Regions from separate parts of the Brenneria roseae subsp. americana genome, predicted to be linked through region 2. Evidence: predicted binding sites of a transcription regulator. Region 2 holds the regulator's gene; each other region holds the start of a gene.

The links. The regulator sigma-54, encoded in region 2, starts transcription at its own class of promoters, with help from an activator protein. The targets are predictions, from matches to a motif close to GTTGGCACANNTTTCGCTNT.
Positions count from the first base shown of each region.
Region 1: the regulator sigma-54 is predicted to act here: its motif matches at 5,051-5,070, upstream of B4923_RS15285 (branched-chain amino acid ABC transporter substrate-binding protein).
Region 3: the regulator sigma-54 is predicted to act here: its motif matches at 2,388-2,407, upstream of glnK (P-II family nitrogen regulator).

Region 1 covers NZ_QDKJ01000012.1:85,297-93,515, forward strand. The annotation lists gene ftsY (signal recognition particle-docking protein FtsY) at 1-1,149, shown strand, start outside; gene ftsE (cell division ATP-binding protein FtsE) at 1,155-1,826, shown strand; gene ftsX (permease-like cell division protein FtsX) at 1,816-2,784, shown strand; gene rpoH (RNA polymerase sigma factor RpoH) at 3,128-3,985, shown strand; gene panM (aspartate 1-decarboxylase autocleavage activator PanM) at 4,113-4,520, opposite strand; gene B4923_RS15285 (branched-chain amino acid ABC transporter substrate-binding protein) at 5,099-6,211, shown strand; gene livH (high-affinity branched-chain amino acid ABC transporter permease LivH) at 6,355-7,281, shown strand; gene B4923_RS15295 (high-affinity branched-chain amino acid ABC transporter permease LivM) at 7,278-8,219, shown strand, end outside.
Region 2 covers NZ_QDKJ01000005.1:36,942-45,160, reverse strand. The annotation lists gene kdsD (arabinose-5-phosphate isomerase KdsD) at 1-502, shown strand, start outside; gene kdsC (3-deoxy-manno-octulosonate-8-phosphatase KdsC) at 594-1,160, shown strand; gene lptC (LPS export ABC transporter periplasmic protein LptC) at 1,157-1,723, shown strand; gene lptA (lipopolysaccharide ABC transporter substrate-binding protein LptA) at 1,704-2,276, shown strand; gene lptB (LPS export ABC transporter ATP-binding protein) at 2,280-3,005, shown strand; gene rpoN (RNA polymerase factor sigma-54) at 3,054-4,487, shown strand; gene hpf (ribosome hibernation promoting factor) at 4,511-4,798, shown strand; gene ptsN (PTS IIA-like nitrogen regulatory protein PtsN) at 4,894-5,367, shown strand; gene rapZ (RNase adapter RapZ) at 5,521-6,375, shown strand; gene npr (PTS phosphocarrier protein NPr) at 6,391-6,663, shown strand; gene rnk (nucleoside diphosphate kinase regulator) at 6,827-7,237, shown strand; gene pmbA (metalloprotease PmbA) at 7,319-8,219, opposite strand, start outside.
Region 3 covers NZ_QDKJ01000002.1:252,973-261,191, reverse strand. The annotation lists gene tesB (acyl-CoA thioesterase II) at 1-507, shown strand, start outside; gene amtB (ammonium transporter AmtB) at 621-1,907, opposite strand; gene glnK (P-II family nitrogen regulator) at 1,948-2,286, opposite strand; gene B4923_RS03115 (SmdB family multidrug efflux ABC transporter permease/ATP-binding protein) at 2,734-4,521, opposite strand; gene B4923_RS03110 (SmdA family multidrug ABC transporter permease/ATP-binding protein) at 4,514-6,283, opposite strand; gene B4923_RS03105 (Lrp/AsnC family transcriptional regulator) at 6,365-6,826, opposite strand; gene B4923_RS03100 (PLP-dependent cysteine synthase family protein) at 6,944-8,020, shown strand; gene queC (7-cyano-7-deazaguanine synthase QueC) at 8,146-8,219, shown strand, end outside.

The sequences.
Region 1 (8,219 bases), on a different contig from region 2:
GCCGATGTCGCGGCGCCGGAAAATGACTCTCCGGCGGAACAGCCGCAGCCGGAAGAACCGATTGTCGTAGCGGATGCGCTGACGCAGCAAGCGGCGGTAGTGAATGAAACGGTAAAAGAGACCGAACCGGCGAGCGTGGCGGAAACCGCGCCGGTCGTCGCAGACGAGCCGGAAAAGCGTCAACCGGATGATGTGCCTGTCGTGCTACAGGAGCAGGAGCGTCCGACGAAAGAGGGATTCTTCGCCCGCCTGAAACGAGGCCTGGTTAAAACTCGCCAAAATCTGGGTTCAGGATTTATCGGATTGTTTCGTGGCAAGAAAATCGACGACGATCTGTTCGACGAACTGGAAGAGCAATTGCTGATTGCCGACGTAGGCGTGGAGACCACTCGCAAGATCATTACCAACCTGACGGAGCACGTCAATCACCGGCAGTTGAAAGATGCTGATACGCTTTTTGTTAAGCTGAAAGAAGAAATGGCGACGATTCTTGCTAAGGTTGATGAGCCGCTGATTATCGAAGGCAAAATACCTTATGTGATCCTGATGGTTGGGGTGAATGGCGTCGGGAAAACCACCACCATTGGCAAAATGGCGCGTCAGTTCCAGGCGCAGGGGAAATCCGTGATGCTGGCGGCGGGCGATACTTTCCGTGCCGCGGCGGTAGAACAGCTCCAGGTCTGGGGCCAGCGTAACCATGTTGCGGTGGTGGCTCAGCATACCGGCGCGGATTCCGCCTCGGTGATTTTTGATGCGATTCAGGCGGCAAAAGCGCGTGGCGTCGATGTACTGATTGCCGACACGGCGGGCCGATTGCAGAACAAAGCGCATCTGATGGAAGAACTGAAAAAGATTGTGCGCGTGATGAAGAAGCTGGATCAGGATGCGCCGCATGAAGTGATGCTGACGTTGGATGCCAGCACCGGTCAGAACGCCGTCAGCCAGGCGAAGCTTTTCAACGAGGCGGTAGGTCTGACGGGTATTGTACTGACCAAACTGGACGGTACCGCCAAAGGCGGGGTGATCTTCGCCATTGCCGACCAGTTCGGTATTCCTATCCGCTATATTGGGGTGGGGGAAGGTATTGAAGATTTGCGGCCATTCAAGGCTGACGATTTTATTGAGGCACTTTTTGCCCGAGAGGATTAAAACGGATGATTCGTTTTGAACAGGTCAGTAAAGCTTATCTCGGCGGGCGCCAGGCGCTACAGGGCATAGATTTTCATCTGCGTCCGGCAGAGATGGCGTTTCTGACCGGCCATTCTGGCGCGGGGAAAAGCACCCTGCTGAAACTGATTTGTGGCATTGAACGCCCCAGTGCGGGGCAGATCCTGTTTAGTGGACATAACATTAGCCGGTTGAAAAAAAGTGAAGTTCCGTTTCTGCGTCGTCAGATCGGCATGATCTTTCAGGATCACCATCTACTGATGGAAAGAACCGTCTATGACAACGTGGCGATGCCGCTCATTATTGCCGGCGCCAGCAGCGAAGATATTCGTCGCCGGGTATCCGCAGCACTGGACAAAGTCGGGCTGCTGGATAAAGCCCGAAATTACCCTATCCAGCTTTCGGGCGGTGAGCAGCAGCGGGTTGGTATTGCTCGCGCGGTGGTGAATAAGCCCGCCGTCTTACTGGCGGACGAGCCGACGGGTAATCTGGATGATGCACTGTCCGAGGGTATTTTGCGTTTGTTTGAAGAATTTAACCGGGTTGGCGTCACGGTGTTGATGGCCACCCACGATACCGGGCTGATTGCCCGTCGCAATTACCGGGTTCTTACGCTGTCCGATGGTCGCATGATTGGGGGAAATCATCATGGCGAATAACACCCGTAATGCGAAAAAGCCGGGAATGAAGTCCAGGGCTTTGCGCGGCGGCTGGCGGGAGCAGTGGCGTTATGCCTGGACGAATACGCTGGATGATATGTTGCGCCAACCGTTGGCAACGCTGCTGACGGTGATGGTGATTGCCATCTCTCTGGCCTTGCCCAGTATCTGTTATCTGGTGTGGAAAAATGTGAGTCAGGCCGCGACGCAGTGGTATCCCTCACCTCAATTGACGGTATATCTGGATAAATCTCTGGATGACAACGCCGCGCAGGCGGTGATCACCCAGCTTCAGTCTGAAGACGGTGTCGATAAAGTGAACTACTTGTCGCGTGATGAAGCGATGGGAGAGTTCCGCAACTGGTCTGGTTTTGGCGGCGCACTGGATATGCTTGAAGAGAATCCGCTGCCTGCCGTGGCCATCATCACCCCCAAAATGAATTTCCAGAGCGCGAACACGCTGACAACGTTGCGCGACCGCGTAGCCGCCACGCAAGGGGTGGATGAAGTACGGATGGATGATAGCTGGTTTGCCCGGCTGGTTGCGCTGACCGGCCTGGTCGGCCAGATTGCGGCGACAATTGGCATATTGATGGTTATCGCGGTGTTTTTGGTCATCGGCAACAGCGTGCGTTTGAGCATTTTCAGCCGTCGCGAAACCATCAACGTCATGAAATTGATTGGTGCGACGGATGGTTTTATTTTGCGTCCGTTTCTGAATGGCGGCGCCGTCATGGGGTTTGGCGGAGCGGTGCTGTCGCTGATCCTGTCTCAGGCGCTGGTGTGGAAGCTCGGCGCGGTGGTGGCGCAGGTGGCTTCGGTGTTTGGTACGACCTTTACGGTCAAAGGGTTGAGCTGGGATGAATCGCTGTTGTTGTTGCTTGTCGCCGGGATGATAGGCTGGCTGGCTGCGTGGTTGGCGACAGTGCAACATTTACGCCGCTTTACACCACAATAGTCTTTTTTTGGTATACTCTTTCCCTGTTACTCCAGCTGTGTGGCAGGGGAAGCGGTCATCGGTGCTCTTTCTTCTTGCGGTGTTCCCGCGTATTTTCTCCTGTTTTATTGGTGTATAATTTTCTCGCTGTATCCAACTTGATATGTGAAATAAGATGGATAATATTGTAGGAACTTGTGAGGGAAATCACAGTCTGAAGATAGGGACAGCGTGCCGGATTTTTTTATCCGTTTAGCACAAAACAGTATGTTAAAGCAGTGCTAGTATAACGACTTGTCAATGACGCTCGTTTGAGCGGGCTGGTTGAAGAGCGCTGCGTAACTGTAGTTATGAGAGAGGTTGGATGACCAAAGATATGCAAACTTTCACCTTAGTTCCCCAGGGCAGTCTGGAAGGTTACATTCGAGCCGCCAATGCCTATCCGATGCTAACGGCAGAGGAAGAGCGGGCGCTGGCTGAACGGCTGCATTATCAGGGCGATCTGGATGCAGCAAAGCAGCTTATTTTGTCGCATCTGCGTTTTGTTATTCATGTGGCCCGTAATTATTCCGGCTATGGTCTGCCGCAGGCAGACCTGATTCAGGAAGGCAACATCGGCCTGATGAAGGCGGTGCGTCGCTTTAATCCTGAAGTGGGCGTGCGTCTGGTTTCTTTTGCCGTACACTGGATCAAAGCTGAAATTCACGAATATGTGCTGCGCAACTGGCGCATTGTGAAAGTCGCTACCACCAAAGCGCAGCGTAAGCTGTTCTTTAACCTGCGTAAGTCTAAAACGCGCCTTGGTTGGTTCAATCAGGATGAAGTTGAACTGGTTGCCCGTGAATTGGGTGTGACCAGTAAAGATGTGCGTGAAATGGAATCGCGTATGGCCGCACAGGATATGACCTTTGATCCGACGCCAGATGAAGAAACGCATGATGGCAAGGCCATGTCCCCGATGCTGTATCTACAGGATAAGTCCTCTGATTTTGCTGACGGCATCGAAGAAAACAATTGGGAAAGCCACGCGGCGGACAAGCTGACGGATGCGCTGCAAGGTCTGGATGAACGTAGCCAGCATATTATCCGCGCCCGCTGGCTGGATGATGACAATAAGTCAACATTGCAGGAACTGGCTGATAAATATGGTGTATCCGCAGAGCGAGTGCGCCAGTTGGAAAAGAACGCCATGAAGAAGCTGCGTGTGGCGATTGAAGCCTAAGCGATAGCGAAAAATAAATAAGCGCGGCCGGGCATTTGCCCGGTCGTTTTGTTTTTATGACGGGCTATCCCTGTCCGTCCCCCTCCAGACTGTCGCAAGCGACGTTAAAAAACGCTTCCTGCGTTTTTTAACCCTGATTACGGATGTAACGCCAGCCACCGGATACCGGCGAAAAGCCGCAAGAAATCATGAACTTTGCCAGCACGTCTTCTTTGACGGACGCGTGATCGTCAGTCGCCAGCCACCACTCTTTAACACTCGGTAACTGCTTCCGTACTTCGTCTATCAGATATAAACCAACGCCGCGTCGGCGGGTGGTTTCACGTACCAGAAGATCGCTCAATTCGGCGTATTCGCCTTCAATCTCAACAAGAACCGCGGCCAGTAAGCGATCGTTAAAACGTGCGGCAAACAGGCGGCGATCCACGTTAAGACCCTCTTCCAGGCGTTCTATATTCTGGTGCGGCCAGATTTTAGACAGATCAATTTTATCCTGATGGCTGAATTGGGTGAGGCATTCAACGGTTAGTTTCATTGACTAGCACTCCATTAAATGAGTGAAGAATAATGTAATCGTTTTGTGGTGAAACTGTGAGGCATTTTTTTATGACGGGCTATCCTTGCCCGTCACCCTTCGGGCCGTCGCTACGCGACGTTTAAAAACGCTCCCGGCGTTTTTTTATGACTGCCATCCTTGTCGTCACCCTTCGGGCTATCCCTGCCTGCTCCCCTTCGGGCCCTTACTGCGTAAAGAATAAAAATGCTTGAAGTATTTTTATTCTTTACGGTTAACAGGGAAAACGTTTTTCTCTGCGACTATTTATCGAGCATTACATCAATAATTAATGAAAAAAGCAGCATAACTGACTATATATAGATTAAATATTGGCTTTTAAGACAAGTATTTTATGCTGTTTGCATCGCGTATTTATGATGATGCTAGTTGATTTGCAGCATAATATTCCTGTTTAATAATATGAAAAATAAAGCCTTATTAGAAACTATTACTAATAATAACCCTAACCCATTCTTACTTATAAGAAAAAGGTTATGTTATGACGCAGGGCGGTCACATTTTCAGCAATATCCATAATAAAAGATGGGGTAAATCGAATGAAATTCAGTAAAGGCAAAACATTGCTGATGGGTTGTATGGCGGTTGCGTTGAGCCATGCGGTGAGCGCCGCAGATATTAAGGTTGCCGTCGTGGGTGCCATGTCTGGTCCGGTTGCGCAATATGGTGATATGGAGTTTATCGGCGCACGTCAGGCCATTGCGGATATCAACGCCAAAGGCGGCGTCAATGGCAATAAACTGGTTGGCGTCGAATACGATGATGCGTGCGACCCGAAACAGGCCGTTGCCGTAGCGAACAAAGTCATCAACGACGGCATTCGTTATGTTATCGGCCATTTGTGCTCCTCTTCCACACAGCCCGCTTCTGATATTTACGAAGAAGAAGACGTGATCATGATTACGCCCGCGGCAACGAACGCTGATCTGACCACCCGCGGCTACAAGATGGTTCTGCGGACAACCGGTCTGGATTCCGATCAGGGTCCAACGGCGGCAAAATATATCGTTGAAACGATTAAACCTCAGCGCATTGCCGTTGTGCATGATAAACAGCAGTACGGTGAAGGTTTGGCCCGTTCTGTTCAGGATAGTCTGAAAAAAGCCAATGCGAACGTTGTGTTGTTTGAAGGTGTGACCGCGGGTGATAAAGATTTCTCCTCACTGGTTGCGCGTCTGAAGAAAGAAAACGTGGATTTCGTTTATTTTGGCGGTTACTACCCGGAAATGGGGCTGCTTATGCGTCAGGCCCGGCAGGCTGGCATGACCACCCAATTCATGGGACCGGAAGGCGTGGGTAACTCCTCTTTGTCCAATATCGCGGGTGACGCATCTGAAGGCATGCTGGTCACATTGCCGAAACGCTATGACCAGGATCCTGCCAACCAACCGATCGTCGATGCGCTGAAAGCCAAAAAACTGGATCCAACCGGCCCGTTTGTCTGGACGACTTATGCCGCATTGCAATCTCTGACTACCGCAATGGAGCGCAGCGGTAGCATGGAGCCGGAAAAACTGGTCAGCGATCTGAAAGCCAATTCCGTGGATACCGTCATGGGGCCGCTGAGCTGGGACGAAAAAGGTGACCTGAAAGGGTTTGAGTTTGGTGTATTTGAGTGGCATGCAGACGGTACTTCCAGCGCAGCGAAGTAATGATTGTGCGGTAACGATTTCGGTGCTGGCTCTCCGTGTGTTCTGCATGTGCCTGAGCCGTCATTAACCGCCTCTGTATTAATTCCTCAATACCGAATGCCCCCGTTGCCGTAAGGTGCGGGGGCAGAATTTAAGGTTAGGGTATGTCCGAGCAGTTCCTTTACTTTTTTCAGCAGATGTTCAACGGCCTGACGTTGGGCAGCACTTATGCGCTGATCGCCATTGGTTACACCATGGTTTACGGCATCATCGGCATGATTAACTTCGCACACGGCGAAGTTTACATGATCGGTAGCTATGTCTCTTTTATTGTTATTGCCGCCCTGATGATGATGGGCATTGATGCGAGCTGGCTGTTGATCAGCGTCGCCTTTGTTGCCGCCGTCGTGATTTCCAGCGCCTACGGCTGGAGTATTGAACGGGTCGCCTACCGGCCGGTACGAACTTCCAAACGCCTGATTGCACTGATTTCCGCCATCGGGATGTCTATTTTTCTGCAAAACTACGTCAGCCTGAATCAGGGTTCACGCGATGTCGCGCTCCCCAGCATGATTACCGGACAATGGGTGTTGGGCGAGACCAACGGCTTTGCTGCGACAATCAGCACGATGCAGTTGACGATCTGGATCGTGACTTTCCTCGCCATGCTGGCGTTGACGATGTTTATCCGCTACTCGCGGATGGGGCGCGCCTGCCGGGCCTGTGCGGAAGATCTGAAAATGGCCAGCTTACTTGGCATCAGCACTGACCGCGTCATTTCCCTGACGTTTGTGATTGGCGCGCTGATGGCGGCGGTAGCCGGTGTTCTGCTGGGGCAGTTCTATGGCGTGATTAACCCCTATATCGGTTTTATGGCCGGTATGAAAGCCTTTACGGCGGCAGTGCTGGGCGGAATCGGCAGTATCCCCGGCGCGATGATTGGCGGGTTGATTCTGGGCGTAGCCGAAGCGCTGACATCCGCATACCTGAGTACGGAGTACAAGGATGCCGTATCGTTCGCGTTGCTGATTGGTGTACTGCTGGTTATGCCTACCGGTATTCTTGGTCGTCCGGAGGTTGAGAAAGTATGAAAAAACTCAACCTTTTCAATGCGATCTTCTCCGCATTTATGTTACTGGTGCTTGCGGCATTTTTAATGGGGATGCAGCTCGGGCTTGATGGCACCAAACTGGTGGTTCGCGGCGCCGATGAGGTTCGCTGGTACTGGATCGGTGCAGGCTGCATCGTAGTGTTCTTCTTCCAGTTGATTCGCCCGTTTTTCCTGGCCGGCATGAAAAAGTTTTCAGGTCCGTCGCTGGTATTGCCAAGTTTTGATGGCAGTACGCCGCGGCAGAAGCTGCTGGCGGCTCTGTTAATCATCGCGGCCGTTACCTGGCCTTTTCTGGTATCTCGCGGTACCGTCGATATTGCCACTCTCACGCTAATTTACGTGATGCTGGGGCTGGGCCTGAACGTGGTTGTGGGGCTGTCGGGTTTGCTGGTGCTGGGTTACGGCGGCTTTTATGCCATCGGGGCGTATACCTATGCCTTGCTGAATCACTATTATGGCTTTGGCTTCTGGGAAAGTCTGCCGTTGGCAGGCATGATGGCGGCGCTGTCCGGGTTTTTACTCGGGTTTCCGGTGCTGCGTCTGCGTGGGGATTATCTGGCCATTGTGACGCTGGGGTTCGGTGAAATTGTTCGTATTCTGCTGTTGAACAATACCGAAATCACCGGCGGCCCGAACGGTATCAGCCAGATTCCCAAGCCGACCTTCTTTGGTCTGGAGTTCAGCCGCAGCGCCCGCGATGGCTGGGATACCTTCCATAACTTCTTTGGTCTGCAATATGACCCCAGCGATCGCATCATTTTCCTTTATCTGGTTGCGCTGCTGCTGGTGGTGCTAACCCTGTTTGTGATTAATCGCCTGTTGCGTATGCCGCTGGGACGGGCCTGGGAGGCGCTGCGCGATGACGAAATTGCCTGCCGTTCGCTGGGCCTGAGTCCGACCCGTATCAAGCTGACCGCG
Region 2 (8,219 bases):
CAGTACGACCGCGACGCTGGTGATGGGAGACGCGATGGCCGTCGCGTTATTACAGGCTCGCGGTTTCACCGCCGAGGATTTTGCCCTCTCCCACCCCGGTGGCGCACTAGGCCGCAAACTTTTGCTGCGCGTCAGCGATATCATGCACTCGGGTGAAGAAATGCCTCATGTTCCCCATGACGCCTCTCTGCGCGACGCCCTGTTGGAAATTACGCGCAAAAATTTGGGTATGACGGTCATTTGCGACGCGGACATGAAAATCCTCGGTATCTTCACCGATGGGGACTTACGCCGAATCTTCGACATGAAGATTGACTTGAACAGCGCGCGCATTGCTGATGTGATGACCGTCGGCGGTATCCGGGTCACAGCGCAAACGCTGGCCGTGGATGCCCTGAACCTGATGCAGTCACGTCATATTACCTCGCTGCTGGTTGCGGAAAACGATCGTCTGGTCGGGATCGTTCATATGCACGATATGCTGCGCGCAGGCGTGGTGTAATATGCCCTCGCAGATAACCCGTCATCGCACGGAAAATACGCAATAGCGAAGTAAACACACTGTAGACCAAAAGAACCAAGGATAAACGTCAATGAGTGAAACCAGGGCACAAACCGATACCTGCTATGGACCTGTCGATCGGCAGGTACTGGATAAGGCCCGTGAAATTCGCCTGTTAATCTGTGATGTTGATGGGGTAATGTCGGATGGCCTGATTTATATGGGCAATCACGGCGAAGAGCTGAAAGCCTTTAACGTTCGTGATGGCTATGGCGTCCGCTGCCTGCTGACGTCCGGTATTGAGGTCGCCATTATTACCGGTCGGTCGGCCAACCTGTTGGCGGATCGCTGTAAGACACTGGGGATCACTCACCTTTATCAGGGACAATCCGATAAGGTTTTGGCCTTCAACGATCTGTTGGATAAACTATCCGTAACGGCCAGCCAGACCGCCTATATCGGCGATGACCTGATCGACTGGCCGGTGATGGCGCAGGTCGGCCTGAGCGTTGCCGTGGCAGACGCACATCCGTTACTGTTGCCGCGGGCTGATTACGTTACGCGCATCGCGGGTGGACGTGGCGCAGTGCGTGAACTTTGCGATTTGATCCTGTTTGCGCAGGATAAGCTGGAGCATGCCAAAGGGTTGTCGATATGAGTAAAACCAAGCGTTGGCTGACAGCTTTGCTGGCATTGCTGGCTCTCATTCTGATCGGCTGGAATATTGCAGATAACGAAACGGCGGCACCGGCAGACACCGCTACCCCTGCGGTACCGGTGTATACCAGCGAGAAAACCACCACTCAGGTTTACAGCCCGGCCGGGAAGCTGAGCTACCGTCTGATCGCGGACAAGGCGGAATATTTCGATGACGAGCAGTTGAGCTGGTTTACGACGCCTATCGCGACATTGTTTAACGAACAGGGAACGGCAACCTGGTCAGTGCGCGCCGATCGCGCCAAGCTGACAAAAGATAAGATGCTCTATCTGTACGGGCATGTCGAGGTTAACAGCCTGACAAACGACTCACAGTTGGAGAGAATCAAAACAAACAATGCCCAGGTGAATCTGGTCACTCAGGATGTCTCTTCCGATGATGAAGTCACCCTGTACGGCGCCAGCTTTACTTCCAACGGGATGAAAATGCGCGGAAATCTGCGTAACAAGACAGCCGAGTTGATCGAAAAGGTAAAAACCTCCTATGAAATCCAAAACCAATAACCTGATGCGTAACACCCTGATCGCCAGCTCGTTGTTAGCCGTCAGCGTTTCCACGCTGGCCGTCACCGGGGATAGCAATCAGCCTATTCATATTGACTCAGAGCAGCAATCTCTGGACATGCAGGGCAACACGGTAACGTTCACCGGCAATGTCGTCGTGAAACAGGGAACGATTGAAGTCAAAGCCGACAAAGTCGTCGTTACCCGGCCACAGGGGGCACAGGGTCGTGAAGTTATTGAAGGCTACGGCAACCCCGTGACGTTCTATCAGATGCAGGACAACGGCAAACCCGTAAAAGGCAATGCCCAGAAAGTTCGCTATGAACTGGCTAATGATTTTTTGGTGCTGACCGGTGATGCCTATCTGGAGCAGGTGGACAGCAATGTGAAAGGCGACCGCATCACTTATCTGGTGAAGCAACAGCAGATGGAAGCCTTCAGCGATAAAGGTAAACGTGTTACTACGGTATTGGTTCCTTCTCAGCTTCAGGAGAAAACGAACAAGAGCTCATCCTCCCCCTCTCAAAAACCGCAACCACGAGTCACTGAATAACTTATGGCAACATTAATCGCAGAAAACTTGGCTAAGGCGTATAAAGGCCGCAGGGTTGTGGAAAACGTCAGCCTTACCGTCAACTCCGGCGAGATTGTTGGCCTATTGGGGCCGAATGGCGCAGGGAAAACGACAACATTTTATATGGTTGTCGGCATTGTCCCGCTCGATGAAGGGCGCATTGTGATTGACGACGACGATATCAGTCTGCTTCCTTTGCACGACCGCGCCCTGCGCGGGATCGGCTATTTACCGCAGGAAGCGTCGATTTTTCGCCGGTTGAGCGTCTATGACAACCTGATGGCCGTTTTGCAAATCCGTAAAGATCTGACCTCGGAGCAACAGGAAGACCGGGCGAATGAACTAATGGAAGAATTCCATATTATTCATTTACGCGATAGTCTGGGACAATCGCTCTCCGGTGGTGAACGGCGCCGGGTTGAAATCGCCCGGGCACTGGCGGCAAATCCCAAATTCATCCTGCTGGATGAGCCATTTGCCGGCGTTGATCCCATTTCGGTCATTGATATAAAAAAAATAATTGAGCATCTGCGTGACAGCGGGCTTGGTGTGTTGATTACCGATCATAACGTCCGTGAAACGTTGGATGTTTGCGAGCGCGCCTATATTGTGAGTCAGGGACACCTGATCGCCCACGGCTCCCCGACCGAAATCTTAGCCGATGAGCAGGTAAAACGCGTCTATCTGGGCGAAGGCTTCCGACTCTGATAGGGTAGTGTTTCCATTGAATAGTATATAAGGAAGTTGGCGCTACTTATGAAGCAAGGTTTGCAACTCAGGCTTAGCCAGCAACTGGCCATGACTCCACAGCTACAGCAGGCAATCCGTCTGTTGCAACTGTCCACGCTTGAACTGCAACAAGAGATTCAACTGGCGCTGGAAAGCAATCCGTTACTTGAGCAGACGGACAACCACGAAGAAATAGAGTCATTCGAGATGGCCGACAGTGATTCGCTGGATACCGGTGAAGCACTGGAACAAAAAGATATGCCGGAAGAGCTGCCGCTTGATGCGACCTGGGACGAAATCTATTCCGCAGGCACGCCCTCCGGTACCGGTACGGATTACCGGGATGAAGAGTTACCGATCTATCAGGGAGAAACGACACAAACCCTTCAGGACTACCTGATGTGGCAGGTGGAACTGACGCCTTTTTCAGATACCGATGCGGCGATAGCGACGTCCATCGTCGATGCGGTGGACAATACCGGCTATCTCACTGTGCCGCTGGAAGATATTCTGGACAGCATTGGAGATGAAAACGTCACGCTGGATGAAGTAGAGGCCGTACTCAAGCGGGTACAACGTTTTGATCCCGTAGGGGTCGCCGCGCGCGACCTGCGCGACTGCCTGCTGGTACAGCTTTCTCAGTTTGCTGAGGATACGCCGCGCCTCGCGGAAGCGAAGCTGATTGTAAGCGACTACCTCGACCTGCTGGCCAACCATGATTTCCGCAGCCTGATTCGCTCAACCCGTCTGAAAGAAGACGTACTGAAAGAAGCATTGGCGCTGATTCAATCCCTCGATCCCCGTCCGGGCCAATCCATCAATACCGGTGAATCCGAATACGTCATTCCTGACGTGCTGGTACGCAAGATCCAGGGACATTGGGTGGTCGAATTGAATACCGACAGCGTGCCCCGGCTCCAGATCAATCAACAATATGCCGCGCTGGGCAATAGCGCCCGTAGCGATAGCGACGGTCAGTTTATTCGTAGCCATTTACAGGAAGCGCGCTGGTTAATCAAAAGTCTGGAGAGCCGTAATGATACCCTGCTCAAAGTGACTCGCTGTATTGTCGAACAACAGCAGGATTTTTTCGAACAGGGTGAAGAATTCATGAAGCCGATGGTGCTGGCCGATATCGCCCAGGTGGTGGATATGCATGAATCCACCATCTCCCGGGTAACCACACAAAAGTTTCTGCACAGTCCACGCGGCATTTTTGAACTAAAATATTTCTTCTCCAGCCATGTGAATACCGACAACGGCGGTGAGGCTTCGTCAACGGCTATCCGGGCGCTGGTCAAAAAGTTAATCGCCGCAGAAAACCCCGCCAAGCCTTTAAGCGACAGCAAACTGACTACGCTGCTCTCTGAACAGGGCATTATCGTGGCGCGGCGTACGGTGGCGAAATATCGAGAGTCTTTATCTATCCCACCATCAAATCAGCGTAAACAACTGGTTTGATCTCAACAGAGAAGGAAGACACTATGCAGCTCAACATTACCGGACACCACATCGAAATTACCGAACCTTTACGCGATTTCGTGAATACCAAGTTTGCCAAGTTAGAGCAATATTTCGACCGTATCAATCAGGTCAACGTGGTACTGAAAGTGGAGAAAGTACAACAAATTGCCGATGCTACAGTCCACGTCAACGGTGGGGAGCTGCACGCTACATCAGAAGCGGAAGATATGTATGCCGCTATCGATTTGCTGATCGATAAGCTGGCTCGCCAGCTCAATAAGCATAAGGATAAGCTGAAACAGCACTAGTTTTTTTCTTGCCCGCGGGCAAGAAAACAGACCCAGCCCATGCATCCTATGGGCTGGGCTCACCAGCAGTGAAAGTGTCGTTAAGTGAATATAAAATGAATAACGTTCCCGTTTTGCAACTCAGTACCGTGTTACGTCCAGAGTGCACCCGAAGTTCTGTCCATTGCCAGAGTAAAAAACGAGCACTGGAAATTATCAGTGAGCTAGCTGCCAAACAGCTTAATCTCCCCTCACAGATTATTTTTGATGCCATTCTCACCCGCGAGCGAATGGGCAGTACCGGCATTGGCAATGGTATTGCCATTCCCCATGGTAAGCTTGAGGATGAAAACGCGCTGGGAGCAATCGGGGTATTTATTCAGTTGGATCAACCTATCGCTTTCGATGCCATTGATAATCAAGCCGTTGATTTGCTTTTTGCCTTGCTGGTTCCGGCAGAACAATGTAAAACCCATTTACATACGCTGTCGCTTATTGCCAAGCGTCTGACAGATAAAGCGATTTGTCGGCGTCTGCGGGCGGCGCAAAGTGATGAAGAGCTGTATCAGATCATGACGGAAGCCGGTTAAGTCAGTGGCAGTCATGTTTACGATGTATGGTGATCCAATCGGGAACCGGAGATTACTTGCAATCCGTGTTTTACTTGTTCATTTTCTAGCAATTCATTATAAACATAATGGCATAGAGAGTTCGCCGTCACGTTGCCAGAGGGGAGTCGTCAGATGGTGCTGATGATTGTCAGTGGTCGCTCAGGGTCAGGAAAATCTGTCGCTCTGCGCGCGCTGGAAGACATGGGGTTCTACTGTGTAGATAACCTGCCAGTGGTTTTATTGCCGGAGCTGGCCAATACGCTTGCGACACGCAATATCTCCGCAGCGGTCAGCATTGACGTGCGCAATATGCCGGAATCGCCGGAAATCTTTGAGCATGCAATGAAACAGCTGCCGCAGAGTTTTTCACCACAGTTGTTGTTTCTGGATGCCGATCGCAATACGCTGATCCGTCGTTACAGTGATACTCGCCGTCTGCACCCCTTATCCAGTAAGAATCTGTCGCTGGAAAGCGCCATTGATGAAGAAAACGATCTGCTGGAGCCACTGCGTTCACGGGCCGATCTGATCATCGACACCTCTGAAATGTCAGTGCATGAACTGGCTGAAATGCTGCGTACCCGCCTGTTGGGCAAACGGGAACGCGAACTGACGATGGTCTTTGAATCTTTCGGCTACAAGCATGGTATTCCTATCGATGCCGACTACGTGTTTGACGTGCGTTTTCTGCCCAACCCGCACTGGGATCCCAAATTACGTCCGATGACCGGTCTGGACAAGCCCGTCGCCGCCTTCCTCGATCGGCACACTGAAGTCCATAATTTTATCTATCAGACGCGCAGCTATCTGGAACTCTGGCTTCCCATGCTGGAAACCAATAACCGCAGTTATCTGACCGTGGCAATTGGCTGTACCGGCGGCAAACATCGTTCCGTTTACATTGCGGAACAGCTGGCGGACTACTTTCGTTCCCGCGGCAAGAATGTGCAGTCCCGCCACCGTACGCTGGAAAAGCGTAAATCATGATAGTCAGACCCAATAATGACGATAAAACAAACGGTTGAAATCAAAAACAAGCTGGGCATGCATGCCCGGCCCGCCATGAAACTGTTTGAACTGGTGCAGAGTTTTGACGCGGAAGTGATGTTGCGCAATGACAGCGGTACCGAAGCCGAGGCCAGCAGCGTTATTGCCATGCTGATGCTGGATTCAGCCAAGGGTGGGCTTATTGAAGTCGAAGCGACGGGCCCGGATGAAGAACAAGCGCTGGCCGCGGTGATTGAGCTCTTTGACGCCGGGTTTGATGAAGAGTAACCCGATCCGAAAACTCTCTGCTCGTCTTCGTGATAGAGATCGCTTTTCTTTCTGACCGTAAGCCCCTACTATCTCCTGATATCATTTTTTCTTATACACCCCCGCTCCCCTGGCGCGGGGGTGTTGCTTTTACGTCATCTGGAAATAAAAACTGGAGAGGAGTATGACGAAACCTAACCTGACAATCAGTGAATTGGACGCGGAACGTCTGGATATGTTACTGGAGCAGCCCGCCTTTGCTGGCAGCGATGTCGCTCAGGCCCTGAATGACGAGCTTGATCGGGCGGAAATTTTACCTTCCGTCAATATCCCTTCGGATGTGGTAACCATGAACAGTCGGGTGCGTTTTCGCGATCTGATCGCTAATGAGGAACACATCCGCACGCTGGTTTACCCGGTTGCAGTGAAAGACAGCAGGGAACACTTGTCCGTCATGGCTCCGCTGGGCGCGGCATTGCTGGGAATGCATGTAGGAAACACCATCGCCTGGCGGTTGCCGAACGGTGAAGAAACGCATATCGAGGTGCTGGAACTGCTTTATCAGCCGGAAGCGGCGGGTGAATACCACCGCTAAACGGCGATAACGCAGAGAATGACAAACCGTCGGATAATGCCGACGGTGACGGTCACTCCCCCGTCGTCACGCGGTTCCTGTTTATTCTCCTGCGATCTTCATTTCTGGCAGTAGCACTGACCCACACTGAATATTACTGCGCGTCTCAATGTCGTTGCCTACCGTGACGATGTTGCGCAACATGTCTTTCAGATTACCCGCAATGGTAATCTCACTGACCGGATACTGAATTTCACCGTTTTCCACCCAGAAGCCGGACGCGCCACGGGAATAATCTCCCGTCACGCCGCTGACGCCCTGCCCCATTAATCCCGTCACCAGCAGCCCTTTACCCATCTGTTTGAGCAGACCATCAAAATCCAGCCCTTGTCCGGCGATGCGCCAGTTATGGATACCACCAGCGTGTCCGGTGCTCTTCATGCCCAGTTTACGCGCGGCATAGCTGGTCAGCAGCCAGGTTTGCAAAACGCCGTCTTTCACAATCTCACGCCGCTGAGTGCGTACCCCCTCGCTGTCGAACGGCGTCGATGCCAGCCCTTTGCGTAAATGCGGCAATTCTTCAATAGTGAGCCACTCCGGCAGAATTTGCTGGCCCAGCTTATCCAACAGGAAGGTTGATTTACGGTATACGCTGCTACCGCTGATTGCCCCGACCAGATGGCCGAACAGCCCTGTCGCCACTTCCGCGGAAAACAGTATCGGCGCCTGCATGGTGGGTAACTTACGCGGCGACAAACGGGATAACGTACGGCGCGCGCACTCTTCACCCACCCACTCAGGCGTTTTCAAATCATCCAGCGAACGACCAATGGTATAGGCGTAATCACGCTCCATGTCACCATTCATCTCGGCAATCACACAGCTGGACATCGAATGACGGCTGGAACAATAGCTTTGCAGCATGCCGTGGCTGTTGCCAAATACTTTGATGCCGTAATGGCTATTGAAGCTTCCGCCTTCGGTATTGGTGATGCGCTTATCC
Region 3 (8,219 bases), on a different contig from region 2:
GTGATGCCCGACGTCGCACCACCAGAAGAACTCAAGTCGGAACAAGAGATTGCACAAAGCATGGCGCATTTATTACCCCCTCAGTTTCGGGATAAATTCACCCGACCACGGCCAATCGAGATGCGCCCCGTGAAGTTTCATAACCCGCTAAAAGGGAAAGTCGAAGAACCAGTACGACATGTCTGGTGCAGAGCCAACGGCCCGTTACCGGATGATGAACGCACTCATCAGTATCTGCTTGGCTATACGTCTGATTGCAATTTTCTGTTAACGGCTCTGCAACCTCATGGCGTCGGGTTCCTCGAACCTGGAATGCAGGTCGCGACCATTGACCATTCCATGTGGTTCCATCGCTCTTTCCGTCTGGATGACTGGTTGCTGTATACCGTAGAAAGTACATCCGCATCGGGAGCCAGAGGTTTTGTTCGCGGACAGTTTTATACCCGCGAAGGCGTTTTGATCGCCTCCAGCATTCAGGAAGGCGTAATGCGCCGCCACGCACATTAAAAAACCCATGCTGCCTTAGATACCTGCCCGCCACAAGAAAACAGGGCGCGAGATAATTCTCGCGCCCTGTTTCAATTTATATCAGTAGGACTTGATAAACCTAACGTCGTGACTTACTGGTTGTAAGCATTTTCGCCATGGCTGTTGACGTCCAGACCTTCGCGCTCTTGTTCTTCAGGAACACGCAGACCAACAATCATATCCGCAACCTTGAACGCGATGAACGCTGCGACGCCAGACCACACGAAGCAGACGATAACGCTGAACAACTGTACCCAAACCTGATGAACCATGGTGACGCCTTCCTCGTACCCAGTGCCGCCCAGAGAAGCGGAGGTAAAGACACCCGTCAGGATGCAACCTACGATACCGCATACGCCGTGAACACCGAACACATCACATGGGTCATCAACACGCAGCCATCTTTTCAGTACGGTAACGCCCCACAGACCAGCAAAACCACCCGCCAGACCGATGATCAACGCGCCACCGACGCCGACAGTACCCGCAGCCGGCGTAATGGCAACCAGACCCGCGATACAACCAGAACAGGCGCCCAACAGAGAAGGTTTGCCACGAGCCATCCACTCACCGGCAACCCATGCCAGAATCGCAGCGGCGGTAGCAACAACCGTATTCAGGAAGGCAAGGCCGGCAATTTCATCTGCCGCACCGGCAGAACCGGCGTTAAAGCCGAACCAACCGATGTACAGAATTGCCGTACCAATAAATACCATCGGCAGATTGTGCGGTTTCAACGCTTCTTTACCGAAACCGGCACGTTTGCCCAACAGATAGGCACCGACCAGACCGGCAACAGCGGCGTTAATATGCACCACGGTACCACCGGCAAAGTCCAGAGCGCCATCAGCAGCCAGATAGCCACCGCCCCACACCATGTGCGTCATCGGCAGGTAAGAGAACGTCAGCCACAGCGCAACGAAAATCAGCACCGCAGAGAAACGAATACGTTCAGCAATAGCCCCCACAATCAGCGCGACGGTGATACAGGCGAAAGAAGCCTGATAAGCAACATGAACGTACTGATAAAATGTACCGGTGATCGAATCAATGGCGATGCCTTTCAACATAAAGTTGGCAAAACCGCCAAAGAAAGCGTTACCTTCGCTAAACGCCAGACTATAGCCGTAAACGACCCATAAAATACAAACCAGCGCAAAAGAAATTATCACCTGTGACAACATGGAAAGCACGTTTTTTGAACGGATCAAACCGCCGTAAAACAGTGCGATACCAGGTATAGTCATAAAGAGTACCAGAGCGGTACAAATCATAATAAAAGCGTTATCCGCTTTATCGATCGTTGGAGCTGCAGCCATCGCCCAGGACGGGAGCAAAGCAGCTACACCCAGACCTAATGAGGAGACAAGTTTTTTCATTTTCATCCATCCCTATTTACGAATCTAAGTCAGGTGTTTGTTAAAGTGCGGCTTCGTCAGTTTCACCGGTACGAATACGAATCACCCTTTGCAGTTCAGCGACAAAAATCTTACCGTCGCCAATTTTACCGGTATAGGCAGCTTTGCTGATCACATCGATAACTTCGTCCAGTTGATCATCGGCAATAGCGATATCGATTTTTACTTTCGGCAGAAAGTTAACGCTGTACTCTGCGCCACGATACAGCTCAGCATGCCCTTTCTGGCGTCCAAATCCCTTCACCTCAGTGACGGTGAGCCCCTGGATGCCGACAGAAGATAATGCTTCACGCACATCTTCCAGCTTGAATGGTTTTATCACCACAGTAACCAGTTTCATTCATCTTCCCCCTAACCATTAAGTTCAGACTTACGCCCGCCACTATTAGAATTACATTTTTCGGATTACGATCATCTCGAATTACCTTGCACGTGATTATTAAAGCAAAGGGTGTGCCATAAATGATTTCTCTGGCTCAGATCAATGAGGGAACGCGGTTAAGGTCTGCTATAAGCTGGAAAAAACGCTATCAGGAGAAGAAAATCAAAAAATTTCCGGGAGAAATCTTTGATGTCGCTCCAGCGACGGCCCGTAAGGGTGGCCGCCAGGGATGATAGGCCACAAAAAAGCGGGGCACAACACGCACCAAATTAGTGCATTGCGCCAAGTTTCAGTGCATATGGGCTAAAAACAGAATAGATATGCCTAGTGATGGTGCGAAGTCGTGAAGAGGCTGTGGCTCAGCCTCACATGTTCAGGTGCATTGATGGTTTATAAAATTGATGTTTATAAAACAGGGAGCGTCTGCTCGCTGACTTCCGCGGCCGCCAGCTCTTCTCCAGCTAATTGCAGTTGATACATTTGATAATACCGCCCTTGCCGACGCAGCAGCTGTTCATGCGTCCCTTGCTCGACAGTCTGTCCATGGTGGAGCACCATGATGGTATCCGCCTCGACGATCGTTGAGAGCCGGTGAGCAATCACGATCAACGTCGTTTGTTCACGAATGACGTTAAGCGCTTTCTGAACCGCCTGCTCCGTACCCGAGTCAATATTCGCGGTCGCTTCATCAAGGATCAAAATTTTGGGGGTTTGCACCAGCACACGGGCTATTGCCAGCAGTTGCTTCTGTCCGGTAGACAGGTTATTGCCCTGTTCACCGACGCGCGTATGCAATCCTTCCGGAAACGACCGCACCAATTCAGACAGTTGGACGATATTCAATACCCTCCAGACTTCGTCCTCATTGATATCACGTCCCAGCGTCACATTCGTATACATTGATTCCGCCAGAACAACCGGATCCTGCTGCACCATGGCCACATTTTGCCGCAGTACCTGATGTGATAGCGTTTGCAATGGACGTCCATCCAGACGAATTTCCCCTTCATTCGGCGAATAATACCCCATCAGCAAATTTGCCAGCGTACTTTTACCACTGCCGGTATGCCCCACCAGCGCAACAAATCCCCGCGTTGGGATCGTCAGCGAAATATGCTGCAACACGCTCTTCTGATCCGCGCCGTAAGAGAAAGAAACGTTATCGATCTCAACACTACCGCTGACCAGCGCACGCTCATCATCACCGTAACGTTGCTTCAAGCCGTCCATCAGCTCAAATATACGCTCACCTGCGACAACAGCTTGTTGCAGCATAGACTGCTGTGTCGTCAGCTCAATTAATGGCTCGTTCAGGCGGCCGAGATAGTTAATAAATGCATACAGGACACCGACGCCCACAGAACCCACTGAACTGAAACCGAATTGCAGCAGCAGGCCGCACAAGACCATGGCAGAAAACAGACTGAGCAACGGACGTAAAAGAAACCCATCCAGACGCAGTGTCTGCATACGCGCCAGATAATGTTCACGGCTGGCAACCCCCAGCTTTTCACCAAAGCGGGCCTGCTGACGAAACTGCTGTATCACGCCCATACCGTTGATAATTTCGTTAAAACCATCATTGATATCCGCCAGATAGCTCCGCACCCGGCGCACAATCGGCGTACTGTATCGCTGGTAAATCACCATGACGGCGATCACCGCGGGAAAAATAGTCAAGGCAACCAGAGCCATGCGCCAATCCAGACTGAACATCGCCACCAGCATGGCACCGATAAGCGCGGCACTGCGTAATACCGTCGAGACAACCATGACGTACAGATCTTTCACAACCTCGGTGTCGTTCGTTACACGCGATATCAGTTGGCCCACCGGCTGAGTGTCAAACGTGCTGAGCGGCTGACGCAAAGCGGCATCCATCACATCGGTTCGCAACTGCTGTACTACGCCTACGGCGACCCGGTTGAACAATAGCGCCTGGAAATAGTGCAGCGCGGCAGCCAGAATCTGCAACATGATGTACACCATGGCCAAACCGGCGGCTATCGCTAACGGAAATTCGCCTTTTGCCACCAGATGGTCAATGAAGTAACTCACCAATACCGGGCCGGAAACCTCCGCCGCAGCGGCGATCCAAAGCATCACCACGCCGAATGTCAGCGGCTTACGCCACGGTGATCCATAAGCCAGCAGCCGCTTCAACGTCGGCCAAAGCTGTTTAGGGCTATTCATCCTCCGCTCCTTCCGCCTGCGGCGCGTCATCCAGGGCGGCCTCCAGCTGTTGGTAGCGATACATATCGCGATACCAGCCGGGTTGCGCCAACAGCTCACGATGATGACCGCGCTGGGCCACATGCCCCTGTTGCAGAACCAGAGTCTCATTGGCTTCAGTCAAAGCCGACAGGCGATGAGCGCTGATAATCAATGTACGCTGCTCACCCCATTGCTTCAGGTTTTGCAGAATCTGGTACTCTGTACGTCCGTCGACCGCCGATAGCGCATCATCCAGCACCAGAATCTCTGCCTCCAGCAGTAAGGCCCGGGCGATGGCGATCCGCTGTTTCTGACCGCCGGACAGCATCACACCGCGCTCCCCCACTTCGGTTTTATACCCCTGGGGAAGACGCAGAATATCCTCATGTACGCAGGCAAGCCGTGCGGCCTGCTCAATCTGTTGCTGGGTGGCATCAGGCCGCCCTAACGCAATATTGTTTGTCACGCTATCAGAAAACAGGAAAGGCGTTTGCCCGACGACGGCAAAACGATGACGCAATTCGTCCAACCGGATATCAGACAGCGGCAGGTTGTGATACTGGATATCGCCCGATTTAATATCAAAATGTCGCAGAATCAATGCCAGTAACGTGCTTTTCCCCGAACCGGTCGGACCACAGAGCCCAAGCATTCTGCCCGGCTCCAGCGTAAAGCGGACATTATTCAAAACATGGCGTGGACTTTCAGGATAGTGAAACTCATCGATATTGACGCTTAACGTTCCCCGCCCGGCAGGCAGGGAGGCAGAACCTTCCGCCACCACCTGTTCCTCCGACAGAAGTTGTCGAATACGACTGTAAGCGGCGCTTCCCCGTTCAACGATATTGAACATCCATGCCAACGCCAGCATCGGCCAAATCATCAGCCCAAGATACATCACGAAGCTGGTCAGCAGTCCCAACGTCAACGAACCATTGATAACCATCCAACTGCCGCCGCCGATAGCCAACAGGTGAGACAGCCCTACCGCGATATAAATGGTGGGGTCAAAGCGTGCATCAACCCGTGCGACATGCATATTTTTGGCCCCGGCATCCGCCGCAACCTGCGCAAAACGACGGGACTGATAATCTTCCAGCCCAAATGATTTAATCATGCGAATACTGGTCAGGCTTTCCTGTGCCTGATCGTTGAGAGATGAAAATGCAGCCTGAGCCACTTTGAAACGCTGATGCAACTGGGAGCCATAGTGTTTGATCACCAGCGCCATCACTGGCATGGGCAATAGCGCCAGCAGTGTCAGCTGCCAGCTGATTTGGGTGCTCATAACAATCAGAACCGCGCATCCCATCACCATGGAGTCCACCAGCGTGAGAACCCCTTCTCCCGCAGCAAAAACCACACGGTCAACATCATTTGTGGCTAGCGCCATCAAGTCACCAGTACGATGACGAAGATAAAAGGCGGGATGCTGGCGACTCAATTGCCGATAAAAGTCTTCACGTAGTTCAACTGCCAACTTATAGGATGCGCCAAACAACAACACACGCCAGACATAGCGCAACAGGTAGACCATGGTGGCCGTCAACAGCATCACGCCGATCCATTGCATAACCTCAGCCGTGGATATGTTATGCCGGGTGACACCATCAACAATAACCCCAACCAGTTTTGGGGGTAACAGTTGCAGGATGGCAATGACAATCAGTAGCGCCACCGCCCCGACATAACGTCGCCATTCGCGACGAAAATACCAACCTAGTAGAGCAAACAGTCTCACGCAGTTTTAATTCCAATATCCAGAAGAGTCATTATGAACTCAGAAAAATGATTATACAGAAAGCTTATGAATGATAATCAATCATAGTGATAAAGGTAGTGCGGTAGTGTGCTTAATACGTTCCATGGCAAAACTGGATGTGACATCAACCAAACCGGGAATACCGTTCACCAGGCGTTTATAAAAATCATCATAACTTTTCATATCAGCGACCTGTACCTGCATCAGGTAATCATACTCTCCCGCCATCCGATAGAAAGACAAGACTTCGGGCATTTCCGATACGACGCTGGTAAACGTCTGATACCAGACACTATTATGCTGCTGCGTCTTCAACAGGACGAATGCGGTGAGCCCCAGCCCCAGCCGTTCGTTATCCAGCAAGGCGACGCGCGCCCGGATGTATCCCTCTTCCTCCAGACGCTTCAACCGTTTCCAGCATGGGGTTGACGTCAGATTTACCGATTCCGCCAGCGACTGAAGCGACAGCGTACAGTCCTGTTGCAACAAACTCAGCAAAGTGCGATCTATTTTATCTAGCATGACGTCATTCCGTAGAAAAATTTTCTCTAATTTCACGCATTAGAAGATAAAAAGACAACCTTTTTTTCCGAGAAACTCGCTAAGCTAATCCTATCACTGCGCAAATGGGTCAACATCATGAACAACACCTGGGTAAAACAGGCTATCAGCGCAATAGACGCTGACTTCCAACGCTCCGCTGATACGCACCTCATCCGTCTGACATTGCCGGACTATCCCGGTATCTATTTCTATTTAAAAGACGAAAGTACGCACCCAAGTGGCAGCCTGAAACACCGTCTGGCCCGTTCTCTCTTTCTTTATGGACTGTGCAATGGCTGGATAAAAGAAGGTTCGCCGATTATTGAAGCGTCATCCGGCAGTACCGCCGTCTCCGAAGCTTATTTTGCACGTCTGCTGGGGTTACCCTTTATCGCCGTTATGCCCGCCCACACCGCCAAACGAAAAATAGAACAAATTACCTTTTATGGTGGTCGCTGCCACTTTGTCGAACAAGCCGGACAGATCTACGCCGCTTCAGAGCAATTGGCCAAAGAACTGAATGGTCATTATATGGATCAGTTTACCTACGCGGAGCGAGCCACCGACTGGCGCGGCAACAATAACATCGCCGACAGCATCTATCGACAGATGTCCCGTGAACCCAATCCAGTACCAGATTATATCGTTATGAGCGCGGGAACCGGTGGCACATCGGCAACGCTGGGGCGTTATATCCGCTATCAGGGCTTGAATACACAACTGGTGGTGGTGGACCCAGAAAACTCGGTGTTCTACGACTGCTATCAACAACGCGATCGTTCGATTACCGGCGAATGCGGCAGCCGAATTGAAGGAATCGGCCGCCCAAGAGCCGAACCGTCGTTTATTCCTGACGTCATCGACAGCATGATCAAAGTACCCGATGCGGCCAGCATTGCCACGCTCTACTGGCTGGAAGGTATTCTGGGCCGTAAGGTCGGCGCATCTACCGGCACCAATGTCTGGGGAATGCTGCAATTGGCAAAACAGATGGTTGCGCAAGGTAAACAAGGTGCGATTGTTACCCTGTTATGCGATAGCGGCGAACGCTATCTGGACACCTACTACAATAGCGCCTGGGTCGAAAAAAATATCGGCGACCTCACTCCCTATCTCAATAGGCTGAGTGCCAAAACAACATGCAACGTTGCGGCAGCGCTGAATATGGCCTGACCCGGGTTCACCCAGAAGATGCCGACATCGCTGAACGGTGACGGTTTTTCAGGTAACATATCCGCTTTACACCTCAAGGTCTCGCGTATACGTTGAGGTTCACACTGCGTCAAGGTGAATGAAGAATGAAGCGCGCTGTTGTCGTTTTTAGCGGTGGACAAGACTCCACAACCTGCCTGATTCAGGCTCTGCAACAATA